DNA from 3 places in the Wenzhouxiangella sp. AB-CW3 genome. Region 1 is predicted to be linked to each of the others. Evidence: riboswitches for the same ligand, from Rfam matches in the RefSeq annotation. Region 1 holds a riboswitch; each other region holds the start of a gene.
What was found. Region 1 has a riboswitch for cobalamin ahead of IC757_RS14505 (TonB-dependent receptor domain-containing protein). Riboswitches for the same ligand answer to the same signal wherever they lie in the genome.
Positions count from the first base shown of each region.

Region 1 (4,666 bases):
CTGACCCGCTCGATGATGATCTTCGGGCAGGGCGCCATCCGCTGCCACCCCTATGTACTCAAGGAGCTCGAAGCCCTCAAGATCGAGGATGATGACGAGCGCCTGAGGGAATTCGACAAGCTGCTGTTTGCCCACATCGGTCATTCGATTTCCAATGCCGTGCGGGCTTTCATCCTGGGCTTGAGCTTTGCCCGTTTTGCCGCCGTGCCCGGCGACCGCCGCACGCGCAAGTACTACCGCAAGCTCAGCCGCTACAGCGCCGCGTTTGCCTACCTGGCCGATATCGCCATGCTCACCTATGGCGGCAAGCTCAAGCAGAAGGAAAAGATTTCCGGTCGCCTGGGTGACGCACTCAGCCAGCTCTACATCTGCTCGGCCATGCTCAGGCGCTTTGAGCACGAGGGCCGCCCGGCTGCCGATCAGCCGATTCTGGCCTGGGCTTTCCACGATGCCATCTTCAAGATCCAGACCGCGCTGCGCGGCGTGATCGACAACTACCCGATGCCCTGGGTGCGCCCGTTCCTGCGCATGATCATCTTCCCGCTGGGTCGCGTCGAGCGGGCACCCAATGACCGCCTGGGTCACAAGGTGGCCTCGCTGCTGCTCTCGCCTTCGGAAACGCGCGACCGCCTCACCCGCGGGGTTTACCGATCGGATGCCGCCGGCCACTGGGTGGGCGTCATGGAAAAACTGCTGCCCGACGTGATCGCCGCCGAGCCACTGGAGCGCAAGATGCTCAAGGCCCAGCGGGCCGAACAGCTCTCCGGGTACACTTCGGACGAGCATATTGCCTCGGCGGTCAACAATCAGGTGCTAACCGATAAGGAAGCCGAATTCCTGGCCTCGGTACGCGAGCGCGTCATGGAAATCATCACCGTTGATGACTTCGAGCTCGAAGAGCTCCAGGCCAGCCTGACCAGCACCGGCGAGAAGATCCGCAACGGCGACCGCAAGGCCGCCTGACCGGATCAACCTGCCCCACCAACAGCGTCTGGCATCTCCTCAACGTCGCCCCGGCCACCGCGCCGGGACCTCACAGGCTCGATCCTGCATCGCCCACCCCCAGTCACCGTCCTACCGGCCGAAGAGCCGGGACCCCGCACGCTCACTGCTGCACGGCCTCCACCAATTGCCGCGCTCCAACCGGCCTGATTGGGTTAACATGGCGGCTTGCTACTTGGGACCACCGAGTCAGCGACTCAAGAAAAAAGCCACGGCATCAGGTGTTTCGGGAAACCGGTGAAAGTCCGGCACTGCCCCCGCAACTGTAATCGGCACGCCCAGGGTGATTCGGCCCGGACATGCGGCTGGTACAACCACTCCGTCGGATGATGGGGGAAGGTCCAGCCGGGATGACACGACTGTTCATCCCCGAAAGTCAGGAGACCGGCCTGAGCCAGATCATGAACCATTCGGGTTGCGGTGGGCGACCGGGGTCGACGTTGCCTGTGCATATCCTGACGGCTTCTCGTGCTCCTTCCACCCTCTCCGACCAGTGCGCGGGTGAGCGCGAGGAGCCAACAACACCATGAAACGAAGTACTTTTGCCGGCCTGGCCGGTTCAGGCCTGCTTTTGACCTCTCTTCATGTCGTTGCCGAGGACGCAGAGCACGACACCGTCGTGGTCACGGCCACACGCAGCGAACAATTGATCGAACAGCCGCTGGCCTCGGTCAGCGTCATCGACCGTGCCGCCATCGAGCGCAGCCAGGCGCCCGACATACTGGAACTGCTGCGCCTGGAAGCCGGTATCGACATGAGCCGCGCCGGGGGTCCAGGTGGTCAGACCAGCACCTTCATGCGCGGCACCAACTCCAACCATGTGCTGGTGCTGATCGACGGCGTGCGTGCCGCCTCGTCGGGCACCGGGTCATTCACCTGGGAAATCCTCGACCCCAGCCACATCGAGCGCATCGAGATCGTTCGTGGTCCGCGCGCGGCGCGCTACGGATCGGACGCCATAGGTGGCGTCATCCAGATCTTCACCCGCCAGCCCGAAGGCACATCGGTGCGTGCAGCCTACGGCCGCTACAACGACCGGGCGCTGTCAGCCTCATGGGGCAGCGAAGCCTTCGGCATGAGTCTTGCGGGACGCCGGGTTGACGGGTTTTCGGCACAGAACGAGCGCGGCTTTGCCTTCGATCCGGATGATGACGGGTTCGAGAATCTCAGCCTGAACCTGCGTGGCAGCAATGACCTGGGGCCGGGCCAGTTGAGCTGGAGTGCGCGCGCCAGCGACGGCGAAATCGAGTTCGACCAGGGTGAGTCGGACTTTCTCAACTACGCCATCCAGACCGAATATCGGCACGATGGCAACGGCCCCTGGCAATGGCAGGGCCAAGTCGCCATGTACCGCGACCGGCTGGATACCGAAACGCCATTCGGGTTTTCCGAGGCAGTGACGCGGCGAGTCCAGGCCGGCGTGCAGGCCGAGCGCCTGATCGAGGAATACACCCTCTGGCTGATCGGCCTGGACAGTTGGCGAGAATCCGGCGTTAGCCGCAACAGCTGGGCCGAGAACCGCTATAACGTGGGTGCCTGGACCGGACTGCATGCCCATCGCGACCGTACCGACTGGGAGGCCAGTCTGCGTGTTGATGAAGACGAACAGTTCGGCAGCGCCGTGACCGGCAATCTGGCCGGTGGCTGGCGGCCCAGCGACGCCGTGCGGCTGTATGCCAGTGCCGGACGCGGCTTCCGCGCCCCCAACTTCAACCAGCTTTACTCTCCCGGATCAGGAGGCCTGTTCGCCGGCAATCCCGAACTGGACCCGGAGTCGTCCTGGACCTACGAGGTCGGCAGTGAGATCCGGCCCACAGACGGCCAGACGGTGACACTCAACCTGTTCGAAACCCGCATCGACGACCTGATCGACTTCAGCGGCCCGGAATTTCAGGCCGTCAACGTCGATCGGGCACGTATCCGGGGCGTGGAGCTGCGGCACCAGCTCAGCCTGGATGCCTGGCGCACAGAGGCGAGCTACACCTGGCAGGACCCGGAAGACCGCGACACCGGTCAGCAATTGCTGCGACGTGCCGAACACAAGGCTGCCGTGTCAGTCGACCGCCTGCTCGCGACCGGAGGCTGGCTGGGTGGAGAAATCGTCCATACCGGTGAACGGCTGGATGTCGGCGCCGAGCGTCTGCCTTCGCATACCCTGGTCAACCTGCGTGCCGGCTACCCGCTGGGCAGCGGTTTCCAGGTCGAAGGCCGTCTGGAAAACGTGACCGACAAGAACTACGAGCCGCTGTTCGGCTTCAATGCCCATGGCCGCAGCCTGTTTATGGCCTTGCGCTGGGAAGGATAAACACAATGCCCGGATCGGGGCTCGCCTCCGATCCGGGCTATTGCCCGCCTACTCTTCGAAACGACTGTGGAAGATCATGTCGGGAAGCTCAATCGGCGGATTGCCAAGCAGGTACGGATAGCCATCATTGATCTCCGGGTCGATGGCCCAGACATCATCGAAATCCCACGGTGAGTCCAGACCGTCAGTGTCGGTATCGGTAAAGGTTTCAATTTTGGTCAGCTCGCTGGTTGTCTTCGCCGTTGCGTCAAACTCGCCTGACAAACCTGACGCCTGCTCGTCCCAGAAGCTGCTCTCAGGAGGCACTTCATTGCTATTGCGACCGATCAGCCCAGCCACCTCATCTTCGCCATCAATCTGGGTGGCAACATAGACATTCTGCAGGCTCCCGGAAGATGTCTGCTCACCAACAGCACCACCGACCTGCTCAACACCCGCAACGCTTCCGAGCATGTAACTGTCAACAACCTGACTTCTCGCGCGACCACTCAGTCCACCAACCTGGTCATTTCCAGAGATATCACCCACAACATGACTGCGAAGAATCCAGGCGTCCTCATTGGTACTTCCGACCAGCCCGCCAACCAGTGATTCGGCATTCACCTGACCGTAGAATCGGCTGTCACTGAGTTCAAGCGGATTCTCGTCCGGGCTGGAGTCGAGGCCACCGATGATTCCACCGACAGTGCCGGCACCATCAACATCGCATTCACATTGCATGAATCGGGCCGAGCCGCGCAGATTGCCAATCACGCCGCCAACGAAGTTATTGCCGCTTACCGTGCCCGTTACCCACACGTTCTCGATATTGCTGATCACAATCTGGTCATCGAACTGCTGTCGGTTGGCCCATGCAACCAGGGCTCCGACCTCGGCAGATCCATGCACACTGACCCGCCTGAGCCCAAGATTGGAGATGGTCGACGCACTCACGTATCCGAAAAGACCAACATAGAACGCATCGTCATTGTCAATAAAGAGGTTGGAAATCGTGTATCCACCGCCATCGTAGTGAATGAAAAAGTCACTGATACTTGCGTTGATCGGCTGCCAACCATCGCCTTCATTCCAGGGCGCCACATTCAAGTCGATATCATTAATCTGCTGGAAGTAGTGGTCATCGGGACAGTGCCTGATGTGGTCGAGTTGCTCAGGGGTAGAGATTTGCCATGGATCACTACTGGTGCCGTCACCACCGGCGAACATGGACGAATCACAGTCAGCCAGCACGATGTGGCTGATCGAAAAGGTTAGGATCAACAATGTCGCTTTGAGCATGGTCTCCCTCGTCATTGAATTCCGGACGATCATTCACCTGACATCCCCAAAGCTCGCTGACACGCACCCCAAAGCGTGATG
Region 1 is NZ_CP061368.1:3,363,574-3,368,239, forward strand. Features, by position in the region: gene IC757_RS14500 (acyl-CoA dehydrogenase) at 1-963, shown strand, start outside; cobalamin riboswitch at 1,205-1,410, shown strand; gene IC757_RS14505 (TonB-dependent receptor domain-containing protein) at 1,529-3,307, shown strand; gene IC757_RS14510 (hypothetical protein) at 3,356-4,585, opposite strand.

Region 2 (4,666 bases), 280 kb from region 1:
CGCGCTTCCAGGCCGACCAGTGCAGCATGTGCAGGTCCCATTTGTCGATGTTGCCCGGCAGGAACAGGTTCAGCGACTGGCTCTGGCAGATCAGCGGTGCGCGATCGGCGGCCAGTTCGATGATCCAGCGCTGATCGATCTCGAAGGCGGTGCGAAACACCAGCTTCTCGTCTTCGTCCAGGCAGTCCAGGTGTTGCACCGAACCCTCGTGCTCGAGAATCGATGCCCAGGTGTCCGGTGTGTCCTGCCCGCGCTCGGCCAGCAGCGTCTGCAGGTGGCGGTTGCGCACGGTGAATGATCCCGACAGGGTCTTGTGCGTGTAGATGTTGGCCGGTGCCGGCTCGATGCAGGCGCTGACGCCGCCGCAGATGATGGATATCGAGGCCGTCGGCGCGATGGCGAGCTTGTGACTGAAGCGTTCACGGGCGCCGGCGGCCAGCGCATCCGGGCACGGGCCACGTTCCTCGGCCAGGGCAGTCGATGCGGCATCCATGGCCGAGCGGATATGACGGAAGATCTTCAGGTTCCAGGACTTGGCCGGTGCCGATTCCAGGGGAATGCCGCGCGCCTGAAGAAAGGAATGGAAGCCCATGACGCCCAGTCCGATCGAGCGCTCCCGAAGTGCAGAGTAGTGGGCACGCGCCATCTGCTCGGGCGCCGACTCGATGAAATGCGTGAGCACGTTGTCGAGAAAGCGGGCGACATCCTCGATGAAGTCATCGTCGCCATGCCACTGATCCCAGGTCTCGATGTTGAGTGATGACAGGCAGCATACGGCGGTTCGCTCCTGGCCATCGGTATCGGTTCCGGTGGGCAGGGTGATCTCCGAGCACAGGTTGGAGGTCGAGACCTTCAGGCCCAGCGACTTCTGGTGCGCGGCCATGTCGCGGTTGACCGTGTCGATGAACAGCAGGTAGGGCTCGCCGGTCTGCAGGCGGGTCTCCAGGATGCGTTGCCACAGGCTGCGGGCATCGACATGGCGCAGCACCTCGCCGGTTTTCGGGCTCCTGAGGCCGAATTCCCGGCCATCGGTGACCGCCTGCATGAACTCGTCGGTGACATTGATGCCGTGGTGCAGGTTCAGCGCCTTGCGGTTGAAGTCGCCCGAGGGCTTGCGAATTTCCAGGAACTCCTCGATCTCGGGATGGTGAATGTCGAGATACACGGCGGCCGACCCGCGCCTGAGCGAGCCCTGGGAGATGGCCAGTGTCAGTCCGTCCATGACGTGCACGAAGGGCATGATGCCCGATGTCTGGCCGCTGCCTTTGACCTGCTCACCAATCGAACGGACCTGGCCCCAGTAGGTGCCGATGCCACCCCCGTTGGCGGCCAGCCAGACGTTTTCGTTCCAGGTGCCGACAATGCCTTCGAGCGAATCCGACACCGAGTTGAGGAAACAGGAGATCGGCAGGCCACGCCGGGTCCCGCCATTGGACAGGATGGGCGTGGCCGGCATGAACCACAGGCGCGACATGTAATCGTACAGGCGCTGGGCGTGTTCGGCGTCGTCGGCATAGGCGCAGGCGACCCGGGCGAACATGTCCTGCGGCGTTTCGCCGGGCAGCAGGTAGCGGTCCTTGAGCGTCTGCAGTCCGAAGGCGGTCAGGCGCTCGTCGCCGCGGGGATCGAGGCGCAGTGATTCGGGTGCGGGGCGGGGTCCCAGCGGAGCGGGAACAGGGGCACGACGGGCACGTTCGGTGCTCGGCGGGGTCAGCGCGGAAGCCAACTGGTTCATACAATCCTCCGTTGCAGTCTTTCGGAGGCGGGGTTGGCTCATGGGGTCGGAAGGACTGGCGGCATTGACGAGCCGCAATCCACCGCCGCCGGGAGGCCCCGCCCGGTTGCTGTTGCATGCGCCACGGCAGGTTTCCTGGCTTGCGGGTCATGGCCCGGGTCCGGACCGCCTTCCCGGTGCGACCACCAGTGGCGTGTGGGTCCGGCGGGCTCGCCGCCTACAGTTGCGGGGACAGCTTCGGAATGGATGGGCTGGCCATCGGCACCGAATTCCCTCTTAGCCCCATATCTTGTGTTCTGGGGCACCGTGGTGCCCATATATTGGGCCAGGGGCGGGATTCGGTCAAGTCCTCTGAATTGCCCGGGGCAGGCAAAGGACCCGGAGCGAACGGCCAGGGAGGGCGGCCGTTCGCTCCGGTATCGGGCTCAGTGCCCCGGCCGGGTCGGCAGGGGCGGGGCTTCGCGCGGAATATCGTCCCGGTAGTCCTCGAGCATGTCCAGGATTTCCTCGATGGCACGTTCGAGCTGGCTGTCGCGCCCGGCGTTGGTCGCGGCCGGGTCGAGCTCGACATGAATGTCGGGGGCCACGCCCTCGTTCTCGACCGACCAGTTGTTGTCGACATCGACAAAACGGAAGTGCGGCACGGTCATCACGCCGCCATCGACAAACGGGGGATTGGAAAAGATGCCGATCAGGCCGCCCCAGGTGCGGGTGCCCAGCAGCGGGCCGATCTCGAGTTCGCGGAAGGCGTAGGGCAGGAAGTCGCCGCCCGAGCCGGCATCCTGGTCGATCATCATCAGCTTTGGTCCGTGCAGCGCGCCCATGGGCGTGGTGGACATTTCACCCTGGCGATAGACCCAGTTCGACAGATGACGGCGGCTGAGAACCTCGACGATGTAGTTGGCCGCCTGGCCGCCCCCGTTGGCGCGTTCGTCGATGATCAGGGCTTCGCGGTCAAGCTGGGCATGGAACATGCGGTTGAAGAAGGTGTAGCCCGGGCCGGCGGTGTTGGGCAGGTAGATGTAACCGACCCGTCCATCGGTGGCTTCGTCGACCAGGCGGCGATTCTTCTCGACCCAGTGCCACAGACGCATGCCGTTTTCCGAGGACACCGGCTCGACCACGATTTCGCGGGCATCATCGCCCCCGGCGTCGGGCCCGACGGTCAGCACGATCTGCTTGCCGGCGGTGTCCTGCAGGCGGGCAAACAGGTTGTCCGATGCACTCAGGTCGCGACCATCGATGGCCAGGATGTACTCGCCTTCCCGGGCGCTCTGACCGGGCTTGGCCAGCGGGCTGTCGACAAAGGGGTTCCAGGCTTCGCCGGTGTAGATGCGATCGATGCGCCAGCGGTTGTTGGCGACGCTGAAGTTGGCGCCGAGCAGGCCGCCGCTGGGTCCGTTGGGCCGATGAACATCGCCGCCACTGACCCGGTTGTGGCCGGCCATGAGTTCGGCAATCATCTCGACCATCAGGTCGTTGAGGTCCTCGCGTCGCCCGACATGGTCGAGCAGGGGACGATACTGTTCATAGACAGCGTCCCAGTCCAGTCCATGCAGGTTTTCCGCGTAGAAATAGTCGCGCTGGAAGCGCCAGCCCTCGTCGAAGATCTGTGCCCATTCGGCGCGCGGATCGACGTGCATGCGCAGGCCCGACAGATCGAGATTATCCGGACTGAGGCGGTCGCCGGTGCGGCCCACGGCCAGCTGGCCGTTGTCGCGGCGAACCAGGACATGTTCCCCGCCCGCGCTCATGTTATAGCTCTGCAGGCCGGAGTAGACCCGGCTGGCGCTGCGTTCGTCGAAGTCGAAGCGCCTGAGGCGGTGATAACGCACCACCGACTCTCCCGGCGGCTCCACCGTCGCCCCTGGCTGGGCACGCTGCATCCAGTACAGGCTGCCATCGGCGGCCACAGTCAGGTTGCCATGGTTGCCCTTCTCGACCGGCAGGGCGACCTTGCGGGAAAACAGTCCGTCCAGGTCGATGTTGACGCCGCGTGCTTCGTCAGCGTCGTCATTGTCCTTGTTGGTGTCGCTCCCGGCTTCCTCGTCGCCGGTGCGCGGGGCCAGTGGCGACTCGCCGTCGGCCTCGAGCACCAGGGCATACAGCCCGGCGCGGTACGGTCGCTCCTGGCTGGACATGTCCAGCGAAAACTGGCGCGGACCGCTGTTGGTCGATGCGGCCAGATAGAGAAATTTGCCGTCGCGACTGAATGCCGGCGAGGCCACGTCGGCCATGCCATCGGTCACGGTGACCGAGCGCTCGTCATCGAAGTGATAGAGCACCAGGTCTCTGAAATAGTTGCTGGCGCGGCGGGTATAGGCCAGCCACTGGCCGTCTGGCGACAGCGCGACATCGTAACCCCCCTGACGCGACTGGCGGTCGATCTCGGTGACCTGGCCGTCATCCAGGCTGATTGCGTGCAGGCCGAGAAGATTGTCGGTGAACACGATGCGGCCATTGTCGGCATCCCAGGCCTGCAGTCGATAGAAGTCCGGCCCCAGTTCGTATTCGCGAGCATCACCCATGCCGCGCTGGTCGGTCACGACAAGGGTCTGGCCCTCCCGGGACTCGACAACCCAGGCAATCTCTTCGCCATCAGGCGACCACAGCGCAGTGTATTCCCGCACCCCGTCGGTGCGGGTGAGGTTGCGCGTCGAGCCGTCTTCCACCGGTACGGTAAAGACCTCGCCGCGGGCCGTGATCAGGGCACGCTTGCCGTTGGGCGACAGCCCGGCCTGCTCGATGTTGCCGCGCACGTTCTTCCAGCCCGGCCGGGTCTGCGGCAGGTCAGGCTGAATGTGGATGGTCAGGGTCTGTTGTTCGCCATTGGCCAGGTCGAGTTTGTGCAGGCGCCCTCCGGCCTCGAAGATCACGCTCTGAGTATGGCCCGCGGCCCAGCGGATGTCCCAGTCCTCCTGCTCGGTCAGC
Region 2 is NZ_CP061368.1:3,638,968-3,643,633, reverse strand. Features, by position in the region: gene IC757_RS15700 (ribonucleoside-diphosphate reductase subunit alpha) at 1-1,735, opposite strand, end outside; cobalamin riboswitch at 1,843-2,059, opposite strand; gene IC757_RS15695 (S41 family peptidase) at 2,161-4,666, opposite strand, start outside.
Region 2: another riboswitch for cobalamin. It lies ahead of IC757_RS15700 (ribonucleoside-diphosphate reductase subunit alpha); the one in region 1 lies ahead of IC757_RS14505 (TonB-dependent receptor domain-containing protein).

Region 3 (4,666 bases), 320 kb from region 1:
CGTACAAACGACCATTGCAGCATGGTGACCGGGCCGGTCAGCATGGCCTTGACGGGACGCCGGGTACACGACTGCGCATAGCGTAGCCATTGCGTGGTCATGGCCTCGGGTCGCCGGACATCACCGAAGATGATCGGTGGCTTGACGCAACGCGAACCGTAGGATTGCACCCAGCCATTGTCGGTGAAGGCAAATCCCTCGAGCTTTTCGCCGAAATACTCAACCATGTCGTTGCGCTCGAACTCGCCGTGGACCAGCACGTCGAGTCCAATGCGTTCCTGAAACTCGATGGCATGGTCGATCTGACGTTCGATGAAAGACCGGTAGGTCGCATCGTCGATGTCACCCCGGCGCCAGGCTGCCCGGGTGCGCCGGACTTCCATGGTCTGTGGCAGCGAGCCGATGGTCGTGGTCGGAAAGCCAGGCAGGTTCAGGTGGGCCTGCTGCACCTTGCGTCGCACGGGGTAAGAGCTGTCGCGAACCACGTCGTCCGGCCCGACTGCGGCCAGTCGTTGGGCAACGGCAGTGTTGTGAATTCGGTCGGAGCTGCTCCGGGCATGCAAGGTCCGACGACTGTCCTCGAAGGTGCTGCGTGCCTGATCTCCTTGACCGTTCAGTGCTCGGGCCAGGGCACTGATCTCCTCAAGCTTCTGGCGGCCGAAGGCCAGCATGGCAGCCAGTTCGTCATCGAGATGCCGTTCCAGTGACAGGTCCACCGGAACATGCAGCAGGGAACACGATGGCGCGATCTGCAGAGGGCGTTGGCCAAGTAACTCCCGGGCCTGTTCGAGCAGCTCCAGTGTCGCGTCGAGGTCGCTGCGCCAGATGTTGCGTCCGTCGACAACCCCCAGCGACACGGTCTGGTCGGGATGCAGCTCCGCGGCCAGTTCGTCGAGATGGTCATTGCCGCGTATGCGATCCAGGTGCAGACCTGCGACCGGGAGTCTGCAGGCCAGATGCCGGTTGTCGCGCAAGCCTTCGAAGTAGGTGGCCAGCAGCAGTCTGACCCCGGACCCGGCCAGGCCGTCGTAGGCTTGCTGAAACGCGTCTCGGGCCGATTCATCGAGATCCATCGCCAGAAAGGGTTCGTCGATCTGAACCCAGTCGGCCCCTGCAGCGACCAGGCGCTGGAGCAGCTCGCGGTAGACGGGCAGCAGGCGCTGAAGCAGATCAAGTGGGCGGCACGGCTCGTCACGCAGCTTTCCCAGTAACAGGAAACTCACCGGCCCGATCAGCACCGGTCGTGTGTGGATGCCGAGTTCCCGCGCCTCAAGGAACTCGTCGATGGCCTTGCTGGATGACAGGCTGAAGTGCTGGTCGTGGCAGAACTCCGGCACGATGTAGTGGTAATTGGTATCGAACCACTTGGTCATTTCCATCGCCGGCGCCTGGTCGGTGCCCCGCGCCATGGCGAAGTAGGTGGTCAAATCCTTACCATCGCCAATATCGGCGAAGCGCTCGGGTATGGCGCCGAGCATGGCGATCATGTCCAGCACCTGGTCATAATAGGAAAAATCATTGGACGGAATGACGTCCAGGCCGCATTCGGCCTGCAATGACCAGTGCCTTTTTCTTAACTCGCGACCGATGTCTTTCAGCTCGCCGTCTTCCAGCCGCCCCGACCAGTAGCCTTCAGTGGCTTTCTTGAGTTCGCGGCGTGCGCCAATGCGTGGAAAGCCGAGATTAGTTGCTTGTATCGTCATGGGGTTCTCCGTAGTGCTGATGGTGCCGGATTCTGCCCCGGGCATTCGGGGTGGTTTGCGCTCCGGCAATGGTTTCCAGAAGCACCAGCAGACGACGGTTGCGAGGTGTCGCCAGGATTGGGGAGATATCGCGACGCAATGCGGCCAGCAGCCGGCGGGCGGCCGGGACTGTTCCGGGTGAATCCGGCTGCAGGAACAGCCAGGCCAGGATCAGGTCTTCCGCATCGGCATCAGCGAAATCGCCATGCAGTGCCCGCAGCAATACATCCTCGCGGTCGTCGCGTGAGGAACCATTCGGCCACCGGGCCGCTTGCTGTCGGGACAGTCCATCGGGCTCACCGGGCGCGCGGCGCGATGCCAGCGTGTCCACTTGCCGAGATTGCCGGGACGCGTTCGATCCGAACCCGTCGCCGTTTGACGGAGACTTCATGCATGCACCTCCACCAGCCCTCCGCTGGTTGTTTCGGGTTTGACGTGATGGCAGGTCTCCTGGCTCGTGGTGTTTGGAGCAGCTCCGCCTTCCCATCCGGCCGAGGGGGTCGACCGGTCAGTGGCGTCATGGAGCGCCCGAACCACTTACAGTTGCGGGGGCAGCTTCGGAATAGCCGGAATGGTTGCCGGCGCACCGAATTCCCTTTTCATCCCAGGCCGGCAATGTGCCGCCGGACATGAGAACCATCACGGTCAGTATAGGGCATCTGCGAGCAGCAGTTTGGGCTTTGGCTTACGCCCGGAACGCACCACACGGTCGGCGGCTTTTTAGGCAGAAACGCCCTCCGCGCAGAGTTACTCAGAGGCTCCCCAATCGTTGGACGACTTGGTAGTGCGGGGGCCCTGCAGCGTGACGGCATTGACCCAGCCCTTCTCAATGGCGCCGGCCAGATCCGTCTGCAACGTTTGGCCAACCGTTTCCAGCGACACTTCCAGGCCGAGAACTCCAACGGCCTGGTTGCGGCCCTGGGTCTTGCCCATGTACAGCGCCAGATCGGCAATCTGCAGCGCCTTTTCCCAGCCGATATTGTGTTCTTCGGCTCCGGCGAGGGGCAAGGTGACAAAGCCGCCGGTTGCGGTGACCTGGACTGACCTGCCGTCGTGAACAACCGGCTGCTCACCAATGGCAGACAGCACCTTCCGCGCGTAACCCGGCAGGCAATCGGGATCCATCTGGCGCAGATACATCAGCAACTCCTCTCCGCCCCATCGCACAACCATGTCCGATTCGCGGGTCAGTGCTTCCAGTCTGCGGGCTAACTCCACCAGCACGGCATCTCCGGTGCTGTGGCCGTGCCGGTCATTGATGCGCTTGAAGTGATCCACATCCAGCAGCAGTATGGCATCCGGGAGATCGTCGTCACGGCGATCCGTGGCCGTTTCGCTGCGATCAAGCATCCTTTCATGGAACAGGCGCCGATTGAGCAGGCCGGTCAGCGGATCATGCCGCGACTGGTATTCCAATTGCCGGTTGGCCACCTTCAGGCTGCGGTTGGCCTGCCGTGCCGCACGCCAGGCCAGCCAGAGCAGTACCAGACCCATCAGTACGACCAGCACGAACAGTATGGCGATGCGCTGCTGCAAACGCTGGTTCTCGATCATTTCTTCCTGAAGTGCATTGCGTTGCTCGAGCAGTTCGATCTGCGTGGCCTGCTCCTGCGCCTCGTAGCGGGTCTGAAGTTCGCTGAGGCTGCGTTCCCGTTCGCTGCGAAACAACGCCTCGTTCAGACTGCGCTGCTGCTTCAATACCGAAATGGCTTGCGGGTAGTGCGCGGCTTCCTGATAGGCGCGGGCCACGTAGTCGAGCAGGGCCGAAAACTGCGAACGGGTGTACTGCGCTTCAAGCCGCTCTTTCGCATCTTCCAGGCGAGCCAGGCCATCATCGTGCTGCCCCTGCATGACGGCGATGTAGCCCAGGTTGAAATCCAGCAGGTCTGCCGTGACTTCTGCCTCCTGTTCGCGAGCTTCGATCAGTGCTTCCTGCATGATGGCTTTCGCTTCATCGTAGCGGCCCAGGTGCACCAGGGCCGAGCCGATGTTGTTCATGCTGTTGAGAACCACGCTGGCCTGGTCGTACTCCAGGGCCAGCTTCCATGCCTGTTCATGCGTGTGGATGGAGTCATCGAACCGTTCCAGGTGATTCTCCAGGTAGCCGCGAAAGAGCAGTAGTTCGGGGATGGAATGATCGATGCCGATTTCAGTGGCCTGCTCGATTGCGCGCTCCACCATGTCCAAAGCCGTCTCGTGGTTGCGCAGCTCGGCCTGAAGATAGGCCATGTTGACGTTGAGAAACTGCCTGCGCAGCGGCGAGCGTGGGTCGTCCGATTCCAGCTGAGCGTCGTGGGCGGCCAGAAAATGCGCCATGGCCTCCTCGAACTGACTGACCTGGCGCAGCAGTCTTCCCAGTACATTGTGCACGTAGTAGCGCACGCGCGGGTCGCGAACCTCGGTCAGTGTCTGCTCGGCCCGGGGCGCCAGCAGCAAGGCCTCTGAAAGCTCCCCGGTGGCCATCAGTGCTTCCATCCGAAAGCCCAGCGCTTCGCTCAATGCCTGGATGTCGTCGTCGTTTTCGGCAACCTCGATGAGGGTTTGCGCCGTGATCTCCGCGGCATCCAAATCGCCATGAAAGACCTGGTGCAGGACAAGATATCCCAGTGCACGAACCTGAGTTGCGGCCGGCGTGGTTTCGGTGAAGTCATCGATGATGGCACGGATGGCCGAGTGACTGGTTTCGCGGTCGGTGTCCGGTCGATCCAGCAGCAACAGGTAGTCGTCCAGCCTGGACTCCAGTGCATATTCCCCATCATCGGACATGGCCGCAATACTGCAACATAACGCCAGTGCCAGACCTGTCAACTGCCAGAGTCTCTGCCAGCAAGTGTTCGATCCGTCCGTCATGTATTCTCCGCCTCCTGGCGAATTCAACCCGTCATTCTAGCTGGAACGAAGGCTCCAGTGCCTTGAACTGGTTC
Region 3 is NZ_CP061368.1:3,685,926-3,690,591, reverse strand. Features, by position in the region: gene metE (5-methyltetrahydropteroyltriglutamate--homocysteine S-methyltransferase) at 1-1,703, opposite strand, end outside; gene IC757_RS15905 (hypothetical protein) at 1,684-2,133, opposite strand; cobalamin riboswitch at 2,165-2,398, opposite strand; gene IC757_RS15900 (diguanylate cyclase domain-containing protein) at 2,490-4,592, opposite strand; gene IC757_RS15895 (EAL domain-containing protein) at 4,665-4,666, opposite strand, start outside.
Region 3: another riboswitch for cobalamin. It lies ahead of IC757_RS15905 (hypothetical protein); the one in region 1 lies ahead of IC757_RS14505 (TonB-dependent receptor domain-containing protein).